4 regions of the Allobosea sp. GW821-FHT10B12 genome follow, and region 1 is predicted to be linked to each of the others. Evidence: predicted binding sites of a transcription regulator. Region 1 holds the regulator's gene; each other region holds the start of a gene.
The links. Region 1 encodes PhoB, which activates phosphate uptake and scavenging genes when phosphate is short. Its sites were predicted from a motif close to TGTCATNNANCTGTCAT; they were not measured.
Positions count from the first base shown of each region.

Region 2: pstS (phosphate ABC transporter substrate-binding protein PstS) is a predicted target of PhoB. The motif match lies at 1,126-1,142, and genes of this name have one in related genera.
Region 3: AC07O0_RS10550 (BtaA family protein) is a predicted target of PhoB. The motif match lies at 3,567-3,583, and genes of this name have one in related genera.
Region 4: AC07O0_RS18700 (esterase-like activity of phytase family protein) is a predicted target of PhoB. The motif match lies at 1,949-1,965, and genes of this name have one in related genera.

Region 1 covers NZ_JBWKNL010000004.1:219,470-224,543, reverse strand. The annotation lists gene AC07O0_RS15695 (hypothetical protein) at 1-210, opposite strand, end outside; gene AC07O0_RS15690 (NUDIX hydrolase) at 284-709, shown strand; gene AC07O0_RS15685 (YnfA family protein) at 718-1,038, shown strand; gene phoB (phosphate regulon transcriptional regulator PhoB) at 1,048-1,746, opposite strand; gene phoU (phosphate signaling complex protein PhoU) at 1,887-2,609, opposite strand; gene pstB (phosphate ABC transporter ATP-binding protein PstB) at 2,648-3,454, opposite strand; gene pstA (phosphate ABC transporter permease PstA) at 3,477-4,367, opposite strand; gene pstC (phosphate ABC transporter permease subunit PstC) at 4,381-5,074, opposite strand, start outside.
Region 2 covers NZ_JBWKNL010000001.1:628,180-633,253, reverse strand. The annotation lists gene AC07O0_RS03070 (LysR family transcriptional regulator) at 1-716, shown strand, start outside; gene AC07O0_RS03065 (CsbD family protein) at 821-1,027, shown strand; gene pstS (phosphate ABC transporter substrate-binding protein PstS) at 1,207-2,250, shown strand; gene AC07O0_RS03055 (hypothetical protein) at 2,392-2,715, shown strand; gene AC07O0_RS03050 (hypothetical protein) at 2,970-3,590, shown strand; gene AC07O0_RS03045 (hypothetical protein) at 3,802-4,071, opposite strand; gene infA (translation initiation factor IF-1) at 4,077-4,346, opposite strand; gene AC07O0_RS03035 (DEAD/DEAH box helicase) at 4,420-5,074, opposite strand, start outside.
Region 3 covers NZ_JBWKNL010000003.1:153,298-158,371, forward strand. The annotation lists gene AC07O0_RS10530 (thioesterase family protein) at 1-54, shown strand, start outside; gene AC07O0_RS10535 (YdeI/OmpD-associated family protein) at 72-665, opposite strand; gene AC07O0_RS10540 (ion channel) at 756-1,556, opposite strand; gene AC07O0_RS10545 (class I SAM-dependent methyltransferase) at 1,603-2,220, opposite strand; gene AC07O0_RS10550 (BtaA family protein) at 2,265-3,515, opposite strand; gene msrB (peptide-methionine (R)-S-oxide reductase MsrB) at 3,733-4,167, shown strand; gene AC07O0_RS10560 (LysR substrate-binding domain-containing protein) at 4,413-5,074, shown strand, end outside.
Region 4 covers NZ_JBWKNL010000005.1:216,285-221,358, forward strand. The annotation lists gene AC07O0_RS18700 (esterase-like activity of phytase family protein) at 1-1,893, opposite strand, end outside; gene AC07O0_RS18705 (hypothetical protein) at 2,030-2,452, opposite strand; gene AC07O0_RS18710 (helix-turn-helix domain-containing protein) at 2,587-3,411, shown strand; gene AC07O0_RS18715 (CsbD family protein) at 3,501-3,692, shown strand; gene dnaJ (molecular chaperone DnaJ) at 3,750-4,880, opposite strand; gene dnaK (molecular chaperone DnaK) at 5,013-5,074, opposite strand, start outside.

The sequences.
Region 1 (5,074 bases):
TTTCTCGGCGCGCGACATGCGATCCCTGGCCTTGAACTGCTCAGGCCCGCCATCCCGCTCCAGATCCATCCGCACCGCGATGAAGCCGATCACCAGACCGAGTATGCCGAGCCCGAAGAAGCCGACGAGACGAAGCGCGCCGTAGCCGACGCCAATCAGCAGCGCGGCGAGAAAGGGAAATGCGAGATAGTCCCATCTGGTGAAGCGCATGGCTGATAGTCTGCGGGAACCGCGCATTGGCGTCCAGCCGGCACGATCGAAGACCGAGCCTCAAGGGGAGATGATGAAGCCGATCGAATACGCCTGCGCGTTACCGCTGAAGGGACAGCGCGTTCTCTTGGGCCTGCGGGCTCCGCATCGGCGAAATCGGCCGTCCTGCTGGGACACCATTGGCGGCCATGTCGAGCCGGGCGAGGCCATCGAGGCTGCCCTCGTTCGCGAACTGCAGGAGGAGCTCGGCATCGCGGCGACAGCCTTTCGCCATGCCGAGACCATCGAGACAACCGAGACGGATGGCGTCACGCCCGCGCTCTGGCATCTGTTTGTGGTCGCAGAATGGGCCGGCGGCGAACCCAAGATCGCCAATGACGAGCACAGCGAGATCCGCTGGTTCACGTTCGGCGAGGCCGAGGCGCTGACGCCGCTGGCCTCCGAAGCCTATCGCCCGGTTTTCGCCAGGCTGGCCACGGCTTGCGCACCGCGATCATAGGCACCGACATGGCGACCTTCGCGATCTATGCAGGAGCGGCGCTGGCGGAAATCGCCGGCTGCTTTGCCTTCTGGGCCTGGCTTAAACTCGACAAGCCGGTCTGGTGGCTGCTGCCGGGCGTCTTGGCGCTCGCAGCCTTCGCCTGGCTGCTGACCCTGGCCGACAGCCCCGCGGCCGGGCGCGCCTTTGCCGCCTATGGCGGCGTCTACATCGTGACGTCGCTGACCTGGATGGCGCTGGTCGAGAAGGTGCCGCCGGATCGCTACGATCTTGCCGGCGCCGCGCTCTGCCTCGCCGGCGCGGCGGTCATCGTCGCCGCGCCGCGCTGACGGAGGCTGTCAGCCGCGGGCAAAAGTCTCGTCGAAGGCGTAGCCGGCGCCGCGCACGGTGCGCAGCGGGTCCTTGGAATTGGCCGGGGTGATCGCCTTGCGCAGCCGCCCGACATGGACGTCGACGGTGCGCTCGTCGATGTAGACGTCGCGGCCCCAGACCGCATCGAGCAGTTGCGCCCGCGAATAGACGCGGCCTGGCGCCTGCATCAGGAATTCGAGCAGGCGGAACTCGGTCGGGCCGAGATGCAGTTCGGCGCCGGCGCGACGGACGCGACGGGTCGTGCGGTCGAGCTCGAGATCGCCGGCCGCGAGCAGGCCGGCGACATGGCCGGGCTTGGCGCGGCGCAGCAGCGCCTGGATGCGGGCGATCAGTTCGGGCAGCGAGAACGGCTTGACGACATAGTCGTCGGCACCGGTGGCGAGGCCGCGCACGCGCTCGGTCTCCTCGCCGCGGGCGGTCAGCATGATGATCGGCACCCGCTCGGTGTCGCGGCGCGTGCGCAGGCGCCGGCAGAGCTCGATGCCGGAGAGGCCGGGCAGCATCCAGTCGAGCAGGACGAGATCCGGCGTATGGTCGCGCAGATGCAATTCGGCGTCGTCGCCCCGCGCCACGCTGTCGACCTCGAAGCCCTCGGCCTCGAGATTGTAGCGCAGGAGCAGGGTGAGCGGCTCCTCGTCCTCGACGATCAGGATGCGTGCAGGCATTGCGTCTCGCTTTCGCTCGGAGCCTGTTCCGCAAAAGTGGAAACCACTTTTGCGATCAGAACATGCTCCAACTCTTTAGTTGCGCAAATTCTGATCGTTCAGCCGGTTCCGGCTGCACGGAAAGCGCGCCGCCCGCCGGTTCAGCCATTGGCCGCCGGCAGGTCGACGAGGATGTTGGTGGTGTCGAGCTTCGGCCGGCTCTCGTCCATGGACTGGCCGGTGACGAGGTAATGGATGGTCTCGGCGATGTTGGTGGTGTGGTCGCCGATGCGCTCGACATTCTTGGCGCAGAACAGGAGGTGCGTGCAGAAGGTGATGTTGCGCGGATCCTCCATCATGTAGGTCAGGAGTTCGCGGAACAGCGAGGTGTAGAGCGCATCGATCTCGTCGTCGCGGCGCCAGACTTCCATCGCCTTCTGCTCGTTGCTGGCGGCATAGGCGTCGAGCACGTCCTTGAGCTGCGCCTGGACCAGGCGGCTCATATGCTCGAGCCCGACGACAGCACGATGCGGCGGCGAGAACTGGCCGGAGATCGCGACGGCGCGCTTGGCGATGTTCTTGGCGAGGTCGCCGACGCGCTCGATGTCGGCAGCGATGCGGATCGCCGAGATCAGCTCGCGCAGGTCGTTGGCGAGCGGCTGGCGTCGGGCGATGGTGAGCACCGCCTTCTCCTCGACCTCACGCTGGAGATTGTCGAGGCGCTGGTCGGCGCTGATGATCTTCTGGGCGAGCGCGGTGTCGCGGCGCACCAGCGCGACGGTGGAGTCGCCGAGCATGCGCTCGGACATGCCGCCCATCTCGGCGAGGCTGCGGCGCAGGCCCTCGAGATCGGCGTCGTAGGAGCGGACGATATGGTCGGACATGGGCGTATCCTTCAGAGCTGGCCGACGATTTCAGGACGTCAGCCGAACCGGCCGGTGACGTAGTCCTGCGTCTGCTTCTTGTGCGGGTTCATGAAGATCGTGTTGGTGGCGTCGAACTCGATCACCTCGCCGAGATACATGAAGGCGGTGTACTGCGAGATGCGCGCCGCCTGCTGCATGTTGTGGGTGACGATGACGATGGTGAAATCGGTCTTCAGCTGCTCGAGCAGGTCCTCGATCTTGCCGGTTGAGATCGGGTCGAGCGCCGAGGTCGGCTCGTCGAACAGGATCACCTCGGGCTTCTGCGCGATGGTGCGGGCGATGCACAGGCGCTGCTGCTGGCCGCCGGAGAGACCCATGCCGGAGCTCTTGAGCTTGTCCTTGACCTCATCCCAGAGCGCGGCGCGGCGCAGCGCGCCCTCCACGCGGTCGTCGAGCTCAGACTTCGGCGGCTTCTCGTAGAGGCGGATACCGAAGGCGACATTGTCGTAGATCGACATCGGGAAGGGCGTCGGCTTCTGGAAGACCATGCCGATGCGCGAGCGCAGCTCGTTCACGTCGATATCGTTCGAGATGACGTTGCGGCCGTCGAGGATGATCTCGCCGGTGGCCCGCTGCTCGGGATAGAGCGAATAGATGCGGTTGAAGATGCGCAGCAGAGTCGACTTGCCGCAGCCCGAGGGGCCGATCAGCGCCGTGACGTGGCGGTCGCGGAAGTCGAGGTTGATGTTCTTCAGCGCCTTGTGCTCGCCGTAGTAGAAATCGAGGTTCTTGACGGCGATGCGGACGGGAGCGTCGGCGTCCAGCGTTTGCGGGCTCAGTTCCAGGGTCGAGAGCATCTGCATGGTCCTTCCGATCGGACGCTGATTACTTGCCGCCGCGCACGATGCGCCGGGCGATGATGGAAAGCACGAGGATTGAGATCGTGATGATCAGCGACCCCGCCCAGGCGAGCTGCTGCCAGTTCTCGTAAGGGGCGGAGGCGAACTGGTAGATCGTCACCGGCAGGTTGGAGACGCCGCCGAGCAGGTTCGGCGAGAACCAGAAATTGTTGTTCAGCGCGGTGAAGATCAGCGGCGCGGTCTCGCCGGCGATGCGCGCCAGCGCCAGCAGGATGCCGGTGACCATGCCGGACTTCGCCGCCCGCCAGGTGATCGAGGTGATGACCACGGAAGGCGGAGCGCCAAGCGCCGAGCCGGCCTCGCGGAGCGGACCGGGTACGAGGCGCAACATGTCCTCGGTGGTGCGCACGATCACCGGGATCGCGATGATGCCGAGCGCGACGCCGCCGGCCCAGCCGGAATAGCCGCGGAACGGCTCGACCATGATCACGTAGACGAAGAGGCCGATCAGGATCGAGGGCGCCGAGAGCAGGATGTCGTTGATGAAGCGGATCAGGTCGGCGAGCTTCGAGCCTTTGCCGTACTCGGCGAGATAGGTCCCAGCCAGCACGCCGATCGGCGTCGCCACGACGATGCCGAGGAAAGTCAGCACGACCGAGCCGACGATGGCGTTGGCGAGGCCACCACCCTCGGAGCCGGGCCCGGGCGTAATCTGGGTGAAGGTCGCGGCGGAGAGCCCGCCAAGGCCCTTCACGACCAGCATGCCGAGGATCCAGAACAGCACGAAGATGGCGAGCAGGGTGAAGGTCGTAGCCGTGACCTTCATCAGCCGGTCGGCGGTGCGGCGCGACTGGCGAACGCGGCCCCAGGTGACCTCAGGCAACGGGCGGGCGGTGGAGGGGGTCGTCAGGCTCATGATCGGCTCCCGCTCAGAACGACTTGACGCGCGAGACGAGGATGCGCGCGATCACGAGGACGACGAAGGTGACGAAGAACAGGATGCAGCCGAGCGCGATCAGCGAATTGAGCTGCAGGCCGAGCGCCTCGTTGAACTCGTTGGCGATGCGCGAGGCGATGGTCGAGCCGGGATCCATGATCGAGCCGGAAAGCCGGTTGGCGTTGCCGACGACGAAGGTGACCGCCATGGTCTCGCCGAGCGCGCGGCCGAGGCCGAGCATGATCGCTCCGATGATCGAGACGCCAGCCTGCGGCACCAGGACGTGGCGCACGACCTCCCAGGTCGTCGCACCGATGCCATAGGCGCTCTCGCGCAGCACCGACGGGATCTGGTCGAGCATGTCGCGGGTGATCGAGGCGATGAAGGGGATGATCATGAAGGCCAGGATGATCCCGGCGGTCAGGATGCCCAGGCCCGAGGGCGAGCGCGAATACAGGATGGTGCCGACGATCGGCATGCCCTCGACGATGTTCGAGAGCGGGATCTGGACATAGGCCGCAAAGAGCGGCGCGAAGACGAACAGCCCCCACATGCCATAGATGATCGAGGGCACGGCGGCGAGGAGCTCGATCGCGGTCGAGACCGGCTGCTTGAACCAGGGTGGCGCCAGCTGGGTCAGGAAGACGGCAATGCCGAGCGAGAGCGGGACGCCGACGACGAGCGCG
Region 2 (5,074 bases), on a different contig from region 1:
AAGCCAGCCGGCGGATCCTCGAACAGGTCGAGGAGGCCGAGCGCATGGCCGCCGGGGAGTACAGCGCGCCCCGCGGCGAGCTGCGCGTCACTGCTCCCACATTGTTCGGCCAGCGCCATGTCCTGCCGATCGCCCTCGCCTTCCTGGAGCAGAACCCGGAAATCGCGCTCAAGCTTCATCTCGAGGACAGGCAGATCAACCTCGCCGACGAGCATATCGACGTCGCGGTGCGGATCGGCCATCTCGACGCCGGCGGGCTGATCGCGGCCAAGGTCGGAGAGGTCCGCCGCGTGATCTGCGCCAGCCCGGCCTATCTCGCCCGCCGCGGCAGGCCGCGAACACCGGAGGACCTCAGGGATCATGACGGCGTCTCGTTCCGCGGCTTTGTCGTCACGCCGGAATGGCGCTATCGCGGCGACAATCCAGCCCTCGGCGAAGAGCCGAGAGCGCGGCTGTCGGTGAACTCGACCGTCGCCGCCATCGATGCGGCGCTGGCCGGTTTCGGCCTCGTGCGCGTGCTGTCCTATCAGGTCGAGGAGCAGCTCCGGCGAGGCGCGCTCGAAGCGGTGCTGGAGGCGTTTGCTCCGGCGCCACTGCCGGTCAGTCTTGCCTATGCGGAGGGCGGACTCCGCAGCCTGAAAGTCCGCGCCTTCCTCGATTGGATGACCCCGCGCCTGCGTGCACGGTTAGCGCCTCGCAATCTGGAGCGCCGGTAGGCGACGGCGAGGCCGGCATTCGGCCGTACCGCGACTTTCCGTCGAACAATTCTCCCGCCCACGCGTTGCTTCAGTACACCGTTCACGAACAGGAGGAGCGTCCAATGGACTGGAACCGCGTCGAAGGGAACTGGAAGCAGCTCAAGGGCAAGGTCAAGGAGCAGTGGGGCAAGCTGACCGATGACGATCTCGACGTCATCGACGGCAAGCGCGACCAGCTCGAGGGCAAGATCCAGGAGCGCTATGGCATTGAGAAGGACAAGGTCCGGACCGATGTCGACGCTTGGTACGGCCGCCAGACCTGGCACTGACGACACGAGGTCAAGGTTGGTTGCAAAACGGACCTGACCGCTGAAGGAAGGCCCCGCCGGCTGGCACCGGCGGGGCCTTTCGTTTGCCGGAGCACAGACGTCATCGCAACGTCACCGCGCCGCCCTAGCGTCACCTTGTTGATCTTGGCCCCATGGGCCCCGACAGGGTGGGTGGACGCATGAAGCTCCTGGTCAAGCTGGCTGTCGCCGGCGCTCTTCTCGCTTCCTCCGTGGCCTCCGGCCAGGCCGAGCCGATCACCGGCGCCGGGTCGAGCTTCGCCTTCCCGGTCATCGGCAAATGGGCTCAGAACTATCGCGTCGCCAAGTCGGACGGCGCCGAGATGACCCCGCTCGACATCGGCGTCGACTACGAGCCGATCGGCTCGCTCGGCGGCGAGGTCCGCGTCACCCAGCGCGCCGCCGAGTTCGGCGCCTCCGACCGGCCGCTCTCCTCCGAGGAATTGCAGCGCTCGGCGCTGATCCAGTTCCCGATCGTGATGGGCGGCATCGTGCCGGTGGTGAACCTCGACGGCGTCGGCCCCGGGCAGATCCGCTTCACCGGCCCCCTCCTCGCCGACATCTATCTCGGCAAGATCAAGCTCTGGTCCGACCCGGCGATCAAGGCGGCCAATCCCGAGCTGAAGCTGCCCGACGCTCCGATCAGCGTGATCTATCGCTCGGACGGCTCGGGCACGACCTTCAACTGGACCGATTATCTAGCCAAGGCGAGCCCGGAATGGCGCGAGAAGGTCGGCGTCAACACGCAGGTTCCCTGGCCGGTCGGCGCCGGCGCCGAGCGCACGCAAGGCGTCACCGATGCGGTGAAGCGGACGAAGAACGCGATCGGCTATGTCGAGTTCGGCCAGGTCGTGCGTGCCGGCCTCGCCTATGCCCAGGTGCAGAACAAAGCCGGCAATTTCGTCAAGCCGGATCCGGCGAGCTTCTCCGCTGCTGCGGCCAGCGCCGAATGGGCCAAAGCCAAGGATTTCTCGCTGATGCTGACCGATGCGCCGGGCGCCGAGGCCTATCCGATCGTCGCCACGACCTTCGCCCTGGTGCCGAAACCACGCACGCGCCGCACCCAGGAGGTGCTCGACTTCTTCCGGCTCTCTTTCGAGACCGGCGCGGCCGACGCCACCACGCTCGGCTATGTGCCGCTGCCGGAAACGCTGGTGAAGCAGGTCAAGGACTACTGGGCCAACAGTATGAAGGCCGGCAGCTGAGCTGACCCAGGCCTTCCGGCTGATCCCGCATCCACACTCACGCTCACGCATCCACACTCACGCGCCGTTCATAGACCGGCTCTTATTCTGACCTCCGATGGATTCACGCCCGGCCCCGGCCGGGCGACCAGGAGGACAGGCATGATCAGGACCCTCGCCATTGCGACGCTCGTCGGCGCGTCCATCTCGTCCGCGACCAGCGCAAACGCCCAGTATTATGACCCGTATTACCGGCCGGCGCCGCGCTACGATTACGACCGGCCGCCGCCACCGCGCTATGACTATGACCGCCCGCGCTATCGCGATGACGGCCCGCGCTACGGCTATGATCGGCCCTCTCGCCGGCGCTTCGGCGACGTCTGCCTGACCTCGCGCGGCTCCTGCGCGGCGGAACCTGCGCCGCGGAACTCGTCCTGCGGCTGCTATATCGAAGGCTTCGGCATGAAGCGCGGCGCGATCGAGTGAAGTACGCCGAGCAACGCTCCCCCGCCGAAAGCGACCGCCTGCTGCCCTTAACGGCAGCGGGCGAGCAAGGAAAACTCACTCGAATGCCGGCGACCGGCTTGACGCTTCGACAAGGGTAACGGCAGCTTCCGCGCCGCTGAAACTGGTTAATTTTACCTTGTTTTGCAGTTAACCTTGTCTTCATAGATCGCTTCGGGCTTTCTACCCTCAACGACGCAGCGGCAGCGGTGCGCAACGCAGGGTTGGGGTCGACTATGACGTTCAGGCTTCTTTCGCTTTCGGGTCTCGCCGCGGCGACCCTGCTCGGCCTCGCCGCTCCGGCGTTCGCCGGCGGCTGCTATTCCTCCTCCTGCTACCGGGCGCCGGTCAGCAATTGCGGCAGCGGTTCCTGCTACAAGCTGGTCGCGACGCCGCCGGTCTACGACACCGTCAACGAGAGCTATGTCGTGCGCCCCGAGCGCACCTTCTCCAAGGTCATCCCGGCACAGTACGACACCGTCACCGAGCAGGTGGTGCTCCAGCCGGAGCGCCGCGTCGCCCGCCAGATCCCGGCCCAGTACAAGACCGTCTCCGAGAAGGTCCTGATCTCGCCGGCGACCAAGCGCTGGGAAGTCAGCCGCGACGCCTATGGCCAGACCACCGGCTGCTGGGTGCATGTTCCCGCGCAGTACGGCTATCAGCAGCGCACCGTCGAAGTCTCGCCGGCCTCGGTCGATTACGACGTCATTCCGGCCGTATATGGCCAGCGCAGCCGCCGCGTCATGGTCAGCGCCTCGCGGGTCGAGCACCAGACCGTACCGGCCGAATATGCCACGCGCCAACGCCAGGTTCTGGTCAGCCCCGGTTCGCAATACTGGGCCCGGGGCGGCTACTGAGCTTTTCTGAGTTTTCTTCGTAGTACCTGTCACCACGTAACAAGCACCTTATGCCCCGGCTTCGGCCGGGGCTTTTTTTGTCTGGGGGAGTCGTGCGTCATGCTCCGGCTCGACCCGAGCATCTCAGGCCGGATGAGGCTTTGATCCACGCTCGATGGTCAGGAGATTCTCGGCTCTTCGCTTCGCTGCGGCCGAGAATGACGGCGCAGGCTCAGGCCAAGCCGCCGGTCAGCAGGATCAGCACGCCGACGCCGAGCGCGAAGGCGAGGATGCGGGCGGGCATCGAGAACAGGGTGCCGGGTGGCTGCTTCGTCGCGAAGCCGGCGACGACCTCGACCAGAGCAAGCGCCAGCAGCACATAGACGAAGGGCGGGAAAGTGCCGCCTCTGGCGATCCAGCCGGAGTGGACCGCGAGCGAGGCGAGCGCGCCGAGCCCGGCACCGGCCGCGATGAAGAACTGTTCGGGCCGGCTGAAGCGCACGGGCGTCAGCGCCGGCGGAAGTTCTGCGGGCGAGGCGGCATCGGGCCGGGGCTCGCGGTCTTCTGGCGGAAATTGATCCGGCCGCGATCGAGATCGTAGGGCGACATCTCCACGACCACACGGTCGCCGGCGATGGTGCGGATGCGGTTCTTCTTCATCTTGCCGGCCGCATAGGCCAGGATGACGTGATCATTGTCGAGCTTGACCCGGTAGTTGCCGTCCGGGAGCACCTCGACCACGGTGCCGTCGAATTCGAGCAGTTCTTCTTTCGCCATTCGCTGATCCTTCGTCTTGTCCTCGGCGCGGGGCCAGGCCGGATGGGCCTAGCCCCAGCGGTTGCGGTGCCTGTCAGTTCGGGCGCCGCCCGCCGCCGCCGGTGCGTCGTTGTCCCGTTCTTTGCTGCAAGAACGCGACGCCGCCAAGCCCTTCCTTGCCGGAAGCCGCGTCTTTTCGTGCACCGCCCCCATCCTGGCGCTGGGCCGGACGCTCATGACGCTGCTGCTCCGGACGAGCCTGATGCGGGCGCGACTGGTTCGGACGGGACTGCTCGCGATGCGGCTGGCCCTGACGCTCGCCCTGCTCCGGGCGCTGGCCATTGCGGCCCTGCGCGCCCCGGCCGTCGCGGCGCTGACCCTGACCCGGCTGCTGTCCGTTCTGCGGACGCCCCTGACCGCGGCCGCCACGATTCTGCGGCGGCTTCTTCGGGGTGCGGCCGTCCCAATGCGGCACGTCACCGACCGGGGTGAGTGCGATCTTGGTCAGCTTCTCGATCGCGGCGAGATCGCCGCGCTCTTCCGGCGTGCAGAAGGCGATGGCGAGGCCCGACGCCCCGGCGCGCGCGGTGCGGCCGATGCGGTGGACATAGGTCTCTGGCACGTTCGGCAGGTCGAAATTGACGACATGGCTGATGCCGTCGACATCGATGCCGCGCGCGGCGATGTCGGTCGCGACCAGGATGCGCAGCTCGCCGTCACGGAAGGCTCCGAGGGCGCGCTCGCGCTGG
Region 3 (5,074 bases), on a different contig from region 1:
ACCCTCGGCGAGCCGGCGCAGGAAGCCGAGCGCGAGACGGAGACACGGCACTAGCCGGGTTCGCAGCTCTTCTAGCGCTGCGGATAGATGGTTTCGCCGCGCTTGAGCATCTCGACGAAGGCCGCGATCTTCTTCCGCCTCCCGGCCTCCGTCTTGAGATTGTGGACGCGAAACGCCAGCGCGAAGCGGTTCTGTGCGCTGAGCCTCGAAAGCATCTCCCGAGCCAGGGGCTCCGCGTCGATCGCAGCCTGGAGATCGTCGGGGATCTTCAGGTTTCGGCCGGCACCATAAGCGCGCTCCCAGCGCCCGTCGGCCTTGGCCGCATCGACTTGCACCAGGCCGTGGCTGGTCATGCGCCCCTCCGTGATCAGGCGGGCGACGTTGTCGACATTGATCTGGCTCCAGATGCTCTTGGCGGTCCTCGGCGTGTAGCGCTGCAAAAAGCTGCGCTCGTCGTGCCCCTTCTTGACGCCATCGATCCAGCCCCAGCAGAGCACGACGTCGATCGCCTCCTTGGGCGTGATCGACGGCAAGCCGGACGAGAGCTTGTGGATCTTGATCCAGACCTCGTCGGCACGGTCATGATGCTCGCCAAGCCACGTGTAGAAGCGCGCGGCATCCTCGAATTCCCGGACCTTGTCAGGGTTGACCACTACCGGCGCCATCGCTGCTCCAAAATTCTCGATCGGGCCAGAAGGCCGAACATCCCTCTAGCGCGGAAGTGCTTCGCTCGTGTCAGCACCGCGGCCGGACGGCTACTCGTCGCCGTCCGGTATCTTCAGCCGATGACCGCAGGCCTTGCAGTGCACCGCGTCAGGGTCATGGCGCTGCAGGGCGCATTCCGGACAGGGGAAGGTCACCTTGTGCGGCCGGAACACCGCCTGCGCCAGCCGCACGAACAGGGAGATGCCGGTGATCATCACCACGATCGAGGTCAGCTTGCCGGCGATCCCCGGCAGGGTGATGTCGCCGAAGCCGGTGGTCGTCACCGTGGTGACGGTGAAGTAGAGCGCCTCGACATAGCCCTCCAGCCCCGGCCGGCTCATGAAGAAGAAGGTGTAGACGAAGCCGGTGACGACGAAGAGGAAGGTCGCGAGGTTGATCAGCGCCCGCGCGACGTCCTCCCAGTCGCGATAGCGCGTGTCGCGCAACTGCGCCCAGATCAGCCCGCGCTGCGACAGCGACCAGAGCCGCAGGATGCGCAGGAAGCCGAAATTCTCCAGCCATTGCGGCGCCAGCAGGGTCGCCAGGATGAAGAGATCGAGCAGCATGGTCGGCTGGCGCAGCAGCCGCGGCATGTTCGACGAGGCGAGGAAACGCGCCGCGATCTCGGCGGCGACGATGATCGCGACCGCATAGTCGAGCCAGAGGAATTCCGGCCGGTCGCGCAGCATCGGCGTCGCGACGAAGAAGCCGATGATCAGGATATCGACGATCAGCGTTGCGAACTGGAAGCGCAATGCCGCCGGGGTGCGGCCATGGTAGAGCTGCCGAAGCCGGTCGCGCAGCCCGGAATGTCCACTGCTGCTGTCGTCAGGGTCGGCGGCGGCGCTCATCCCGCTGGCGTAGCAGCGCGGCGGCGACGGCGTCCAGCCCCGGCGCTCAGGCCGGCCTGATCGCGACCGCCTGGACGCTGTAGCCGCCGAACAGCCGCGTGGTGCCGCCGATGGTCCCGGTCTCGGCGCAGAGATCGGTCACGACCGCATCAAGGTCTTTGCGCGGCGTGACGTGGAACAGGGCGAGCCAGCGGTTCAGCACTGCCCTGAACGGCCCCGGCAGATGCGCCTGGTCGCCGAAATCGACGATGTGCAGCGCCCCGCCCGGCGCAACGACACCGAGTGCCTGCGCCAGCGCCTCGCGCCAGGGCGGGATCATCGAGAGCGCGTAGGAGATCACCACCCGCTCGAAGCCGGCACGACCGAACAGCGCCTGCGGGTCGAAATTCGTCGCATCGGCCTGCGCCAGCACGATCCGCTCGGAGAGCCCAGCCTTCGCCACCTGCTCGCGGGCGGTGCGCAGCATCTCCTCGGAGACATCGAGCCCATAGCAGCGCGCCTGCGGATAGCGCTGCGCGATCTTGATCAGGTTCCGGCCCGTGCCGCAGCCGATCTCCAGCACCGCGCCGCCCGGAGGCGGCTTCAGTTCGGCGATCAGCCCGTCCCGGCCAAGCAGGTAGAATTTGCGGGTGGCATCATAGATGTGCCGCTGGAAGCGGTACATCCGGTCCATCAGACCGGCGGCATTCGGCTCGCTGCTGGCAGCGATCACGCAGCTGCTCCACGGACATAGAGATGGAAGGCGCCGTAGATCGAGGAGCGGTCGCGGGCGCTGAGCTCGCGGCTGCGGGCCTCCTGATACTGCCATTGCGACAGGATCGCCTCCGGCACCCGGCCTGGCAGCAGTCGCTCGTCGGCGGCTGTGCGGAAGATCACGCGGGCGCCGGGCGCGGCACTCCGGGTGATCTGCGTCCACAGTGCCGTCAGATCAGCGTCGTTCATCCAGTCCTGCGCATCGAGCAGCACGAAGCCGTTGCAGCTCTCGGCCGGCTGCTTCTCGAGGAAGGCGGTGATCGCGCTCTGATGATAGGACACACGCCCAGCGCACGCTTTCACCGTCTCGAAATTACCGCGCTCCAGATAGGGCGGCACCGCCGCATCCGGTTCCGGCCCGTAGCCGCGGCCGAAGGCCTGCCAGGCGAAGTAATTTGTCTTGAGGTCGAAGCCGCAGGCGAGCCGCTCCAGCCGGTGGCGCAGCACCGCGCGAATGCCGGCGTCGCCATCGGCGGCGAGCGCCTTGTACTGCGCCGGCGGGATGCCGAGCCCGTAGAGCGAGGCCGGCTGGCGGACCAGCCAGCGCACCAGCTTCTTGTCGAAGACCGGCGCGAGATGGCGGTCGAACAGCGCCCGCTGCTCCTCCATCGTCTTGGCCTGCAGCATCACCCTGGGATCGCAGCCGAGCCGGCGCGCAAGGAAATGCCCGGTGCCGATGAAGCGGCCGAGCAGGCCGTAGCGGTAGAAATTGCGGGCGAAGAGCTCGATCCGGCGGCGCCCGGCGAGGTTGCGCCCTTCCCAGTAGGCGCGGCTGACCGCGTCGAGCCGCGGCGCGATCAGCTCGTCATAGGTCTCGACATTGGCCTTCGACTGCGCCTGTCCGAAGAAGCGGCGGAAGACCGCGTGATCGTCGATCTCGGCAAGCGCCGCGAGCTTGAGATGGCCGAGCGCGATATGGGCGCCGTTGAGGTCGATCGCGCTGATCTTCGCCGGATCGGCGGTGAGATAGGACAGGATGTTGCAGGAGCCCGAGGCGATCGCGACGAGATGGTCGCTGGGCTGCAACGCCAGCGCTTCCATGTCGACGACCGGGTCCTCCCAGATCTGCGGATAGACCAGGCCGGAGAAGGCGAGCGTGAACATCCGCTCCAGCATGCCGGCACGCGAGAGCGGCTTGCTGCGATGGACGGCGGTGGTCAGGCCGAGGTTCGTGGTGCGCTTCACCGCGCGGATCGTCTGCGTCACGAGACCCCTCGTTTCCGCCCATTGCGATGGCGAGCCGACTAGAGGAGTCGCGTGACGGTTGGGTGACGCGCCGGGCGCCCGGAGAAGAGACCGGTCATCGCCGAACGCGAACGTGAAACAGGCGGCGTTGCGCGGGGCTGAAATCAGGAAGACAAATCCCCATATCTCGCGCGACAATCAAACAAGAGCGCACGGAAAGGAGCCTCGCATGGGCCTGATGGACATGTTCGCCAAAACGGGAAAGCCCGCAGAGCGTGAATTCCCCTTCCAGCTCAGCGACGCCGAATGGCGCCAGAAGCTGACCCCGGAGCAGTACCAGGTGCTGCGCGGCCACGGCACCGAGCGGGCCGGCTCCTGCGCGCTCAATTTCGAGAAACGCGCCGGCACCTTCTCCTGCGCCGGCTGTGGCCAGCCTCTGTTCAGGTCGCACAAGAAATTCGAGAGCGGCACCGGCTGGCCGAGCTTCGACCAGCCGCTGGAAGGCGCGGTCGAGGAGAGCGAGGACTACAGCTACGGCATGCACCGGGTCGAGGTGCACTGCGCCAATTGCGGCGGCCATCTCGGCCACGTCTTCCCCGACGGCCCGCCCCCGACCGGCCTGCGCTACTGCATCAACGGCGTGGCGATGGATTTCGCGCCGGAAGCGGGGTGAACGAACGTCTCCCTCGGGAATGAGGCGCGAAGAACCCCTCTCCTGCAAGGAGAGGGGCAGGGGTGAGGTGTTCGGAGCGAAAACGTTGGCCTGAACCTGACCGCGCGGTCAGCGCTCGCGGAACTGGTCGCAGGGCCTACACCTCACCCTACCCTCTCCTTCCAGGAGAGGGTTCCCCGCGCTATCCGATAGCTCGCTCCGCCATCATCCTGTAGCCTCACCGCAGCTGATGCCGGAGCGCGAGGATGCGGCCGCCGATCGATACCGAGCTGCTCAAGACCTTCGTCACGATCGTCGAGACGCAGAGCTTCACCCGCACCGGCGACCGGCTGCACCGGACCCAGCCGGCGATCAGCATGCAGATCAGGCGGCTGGAGGAGGCGCTCGGCAAGGAGGTCTTCGACCGGACGAAACGCCAGATCCAGCTGACGCGGGAAGGCGAGGTCCTGCTCCATTATGCCAGGCGCATCCTCTCGCTCAGCGACGAGGCCATGAACCGCATCGACCAGGCCGGCCTGTCGGGGATCGTCCGCATCGGCACCTCCGATGACTACGCCAACATCCTGCTGCCCGAGATCCTGGAGCGCTTCTCGCGGACGCATGCCGGTGTTCAGGTTGATGTGATCTGCGACAACGGCGCCGCCATCGAAGGCAAGCTGAAGGATGGACTCATCGATCTCGCGCTCGTCGCCTGCCGCGGCACCGTGCCGGAGCAGGAGCTGATCCGGACGGAAGAGCTGGTCTGGATCGCGGCGACACCATCCCAGGCAAAGAGCCGCCCCCTCCCATTGGCCGTCTTTCCCGAAGGCTGCGTCTGCCGGGCGACGATGGCGGAAGCTCTCGACGCGACCGGATGCGACTGGCGGGTCGCCTTCAGCAGCGACAATATCGGCGCGATCCATGCCGC
Region 4 (5,074 bases), on a different contig from region 1:
GCCGAGATAGGTCAGTTCGGAGAGGCCCATCCAGGCGCCGGCGGCGGGCGTCGTCAGCGGGTAGTAGAGAATGCCCCAGCTCTTGGTGAAAGGCTTGTAGGTCAGGATCTTGACCTTGCCCTTGGGGTCGTCCTTCCACTCGCGCTGCACGGCGATCCAGACCGTCTCGTCCTGGCCGGTGCCGGTGACGGCGACGCCCTCATAGCCCTGGTTGGTCGCCTTGGCGGCGAACTCCTCCGGCAGGGCGATCTCCTCCTCGATCTCGCCTTTGGCCGAGGCGCGCAGCAGGAGGTTCCCCGTCGGCTTCTCCTTGCGTTCCGGCGCGCCTTCCGAAGCCAGCCAGAAACCGCCGCCCGGACGGGTCGCGATCCCCTCGAGGTCATACGAAGCGGGCTTGCCGTCCTTGGTCACGGTGATCGCGCCGGTGATCGTCGCCGGCTTCTTGGTCGCGTCGATCTCGAGGATGCGCGAGGGCGTATAGGCGCTGTCGGTGATGCTGAAGAGCCGGCCCGGCAGCTCCGGATGGGCGGCAAGGCCCGAGAGCGCGCCCCAGCCGAGCGGAACGCCGTCGACATCGGCCGAGGCGATGGTCGGATAGCTGGCCGGAGCTTCGCTACGCTCATAGATCGTCACGGCCGAGCGCGCGCCGCCCTTGTCCCCTAGATCGGCTTCCGAGGCGGAGACGAAGAGATTGCGCTGCGGGATGGCGAGCAGGCCTTCGGGCGCGATGCCGCCCGGCAGCGCCTGCAGATAGCGCGGTGGCCGGCCCGGCCCCTCATCCTTGAAGACGAGCACGAGCGAGGCGCGCTCCAGCCCGACGAAGAGCAGGCGCTCGCCATTATAGGTGCCGACCTCGATGCCCTCTGGCTCGCTGCCCTTGGCGGCCGAACGGCGCTCGGGATAGTGGCCGAGACGGATGGCGATGTGGTCGACCATATTGCCGGAGTCGAATTCGACGGTGCCGTCCTTGCGGAAGATCGTGAAGCCGCGCGAGCCGCCCTTCCAGTCACCCTCATTGGCGGTGACGAAGCGATCATTGTCGAGCCAGCGCACCGCGTCGGGTTCTCGCGCCAGGCCCTTCAGCTCCTCGACCGGCTTGATCTCACCGTCCCGGGTCTTGTCGATGCCCTTGAGGTCGACGGTGCCGGCCGGGAAATGCGCGACGAGTTTGCCGGTCTTCGTATCGACCACGGCGATGTGATTGTTCTCCTGCAGCGTCACCACAGCGAGGCCGTCGAGGTTGACATCGACGAATTCCGGCTCCGGATCGGTCGGCTCGACGGCGGCGATGCCGGTGAGGTCGACGACCTGCTTCGTGGCGCAATCGGCCTGCCCATCCTTGAGACCGATCAGCGTGAGATTGCCGCCCGGAAGCTGCGGCAGGTCGCCCTTGTTCAGCTTCTCGTCGCGCTCGTTCTCGATGACGATGGCGAGCTTGCCCTTGTCCTTGGTCAGCGTGATCGAATCGGGCTGGCCACCGAGCTCGCATTTGGCCACGACCTGCTTCGTCTTCAGATCGATGGTGGCGAGGTGGCCGGCCGGCTCCTTGAAGTTGTCGCCGGAGCTGACGACGACGGCGAAGGCGCGCTCGCCGAGGATGACCACCGAGGTCGGCTCGCCGCCGACCGGGACGAAGCCGGCGGGCTTGGGCGCGTTGGCGGTGGTGATGTCGATCAGGCCAATCGCCTTCTGCTCAGCGTCAGTATAGGCGAGCAGGGTCCCGGCCTCGTTGGCGGCGATGATCTCGGACACCGTCTTCTTCGACGGATCGCGATCAGACGGGAGGTTCAGCGGCACCTGGAAGGTGGCGATGCGGTTGAAGTTCGGCTCGGCCAGCGCCGTGCCGCCGGCGAGGAGCGTCGCGAGAGCCGCAAGGACGAGGGGTTTGCGCATGGGACGGTCCTGTTCCGCAGGGTGAGGAGGCAGGCCTTCCGGCTAGTGAGCACAGGCGACAGTTTCGTGACAAGCCGTCGCAAAGCGAACACCGCCGCGGGGGAGCCGCAGCGGCGTGATTGGAGAAAGGGGCTGGTCAGCGCAGCGTGGCTTCGGCTCCGGCGGTGTCGGAAACCGACTTCTTCAGGCCGATCACTTCGAGCTCGGTAACGACGGCGACTGCCGCGGCCTGGGCCAGGACGAAGGCGATGCCGAGCGTGGTCGGCGCAAACCAGCCGGCGACCAGGATCAGCACGCTATCGGCGATCCAGAGGATGTTGACGCCGATCACCGCGTAGATTGCGAGCCGCGGCAGGCGCGCCCGGCTGGCGAAGAACGCCAGCACGGCAGCGCAAGGCAGCAGCACGAGGCCGGCGCCGCGCAGGAATTCCGCCGGAAAACCGAGAAGCCCGGAGAGCGCGCCGGCGCCGACGCTGAGCAGCAGACCGGTCGCGGCGCAGGCAGCGGCATCGAGGGCGAGAGCATTGCGCAGGAAACGCGAGGACTGGATGAAGGCCATGGTCGTTCTCCGGTTCAGGCCCCGTCTTGTCCGGGGCGGTTGCTGATGGAGGCCATGCTGACGAAGCTCAGGCGGCTGGTCGATTAAGTGCGAGGTAATTGGAAGACAGCCCGGCCGCGGCTAGCTTGCCTGCCATGAACAAGCACCAGCAGCCCGCGATCGGGCATCTCATCCGCGACTGGCGCCAGCTGCGCCGGCTCAGCCAGCTCGACCTCGCGCTCGAAGCCGAGATCTCGCAGAAGCATCTCAGCTTCGTCGAGAGTGGCCGCTCGGTCCCGAGCCGTGACATGGTCCTGCTGCTCGCCGAGCATCTCGGCGTGCCGCTGCGCGAGCGCAACGCGCTCCTGCTCGCCGCCGGGTACGCACCGGTCTATCTCGAACGCTCGCTGGAGGATCCGAGCCTCCAGGCGGCGCGCAGCGCGATCGACCTCCTGCTCAAGGGGCACGAGCCCTACCCGGCCGTCGCCGTCGACCGGCATTGGACCCTGCTGGCGGCGAACGCGATGATTGCGCCGCTGCTGGCAGGGGTCGAGGATGCCGACCTGCTGCGCCCGCCGGTCAATGTGCTCCGGCTCAGCCTGCATCCACGCGGAATCGCGCCGGCGATCCTCAATCTCACCGAATGGCGCGGCCATCTCATCGCCCGGCTGCGCCAGCAGATCCGCGCCACCGCCGATCCGCTGCTCGCCGAGCTCCTGATGGAATTGTTGAGCTATCCCGTTCCGGCTACGCCCATGGCCAAGGGCAAAGCGCAGGAGGAGGCGGAGCCGCCGATCGTCGTGCCTCTGGAGCTGCGGCTGGGCGAGACCGTGCTGTCGCTGATCTCGACCACGACCGTGTTCGGCACGCCGGTCGACGTCACCCTGTCCGAGCTGGCGCTGGAGACCTTCTTTCCGGCCGACGAAGCGACAGGCCAGGCGCTGCGGGCGATCGCGGCGAGCGTTGCGCCCACCTCCTGACGGACGGAACCAAAGCCCGGCCGTGACGTTCTCCCATCCGAACCGGCGCCGAGGCGCCGATCACGGATCACTCTGAAAGGAAAACGTCCATGGGCAGCACGACCGACAAGATCAAGGGCCTGGCCAACGAGGCCGCCGGCAACGTCAAGCAGGCCGCCGGCAAGGCGCTGAACAAGCCCGGGCTTCAGGCCGAGGGCATCGCGCAGGAGCGCAAGGGCGAGGCCCAGCAGGCGGTCGGCAAGGCCAAGGACGCGGTCAAGAAAGTGATCGACAAGGCCTGACCTGCAGGTCGGCTCCGATCAAACAGAACGGGCGCCGCGAGGCGCCCGTTTTTCGTCTCAGGCGGAACCGCCGAGGCCGCCGAGGAAATCCTTGACCCGGCCGAAGAAGCCGGCGGTCTCGGGGTGGGTTGCGCCCGAGCTCTCGCGCTCGAACTCCATCAGCAGTTCGCGCTGGCGAGCGGTCAGCTTCTGCGGCGTCTCGACCAGGACCTGGATGTAGAGATCGCCCATCTCGCGCGAGCGCAGCACGCTCATGCCCTTGGCCTTGAGGCGGAACTGCTTGCCGGTCTGGGTGCCCTCGGGGATTTTCACCCGGGCCTTTTCACCGTTCAGCGTCGGCACCTCGATTTCGCCGCCGAGCGCGGCCGAAGTCAGGCCGATCGGCACGCGGCAGAACAGGTCGGCGCCGTCGCGCTGGAAGATGGCGTGCGGCTTGATCGAGAGGAAGATGTAGAGATCGCCCGCCGGGCCGCCGCGCAGGCCGGCCTCGCCCTCGCCGGCGAGGCGGATGCGGGTGCCGTCCTCGACACCGGCCGGGATGTTGACCGAGAGCGTGCGCTCGCGGGTGACGCGGCCGGCGCCCTGGCAGCCGGTGCAGGGATCGTCAATGATCTCGCCGCGGCCGTTGCAGGTCGGGCAGGTGCGCTCGACCGAGAAGAAGCCCTGGCTGGCGCGGACGCGGCCATGGCCGCCGCAGGTCGGACACTGGCGCGACTTCGAGCCGGCCTTGGCGCCGGTGCCGGAGCAGACCTCGCAGGTCACCGAGGTTGGGACCCGGATGGTCTCGTTCTTGCCGGCATAGGCCTCTTCGAGCCCGATCTCGAGATTATAGCGCAGATCGGCACCGCGCTCGCGTGAATTGGCGCCGCGCGGGCCACGGCCGCGGCCTTCGCCGAAGAAGGATTCGAAGATGTCGGACATGAAGTCCGACATGTCGGCCGGACCACCGCCTCCACCGCCATTGTCGAAGGCCTGGTGGCCATAGCGGTCATAGGCGGCGCGCTTCTGGCCGTCGGAGAGGACCTGATAGGCCTCGTTGATTTCCTTGAACTTGATCTCGGCCTGCTTGTCGCCCGGATTCTTGTCCGGGTGATGCTGCATGGCGAGCTTGCGGAAGGAGCCCTTGAGCTCGACTTCCGTCACAGTCCGGGAGACCCCGAGGATCTCGTAATAGTCGCGCTTCGACATTCAACCAGCTGCCCCTGCGCCGCCCCGCGCTTCCTGCGCGGGCCAGCGAGTCATGTCCTGCCGACGCCATCGCCTTAATGGAATGGCCGGGTCAAGCCCGGCCATCCCGTCACGACCGATGACGAGCGCGCTTTACGCGCTCTTCTTCTTGTCGCCCTTGTCGTCGCTGACGTCCTTGAAGTCGGCGTCGATGA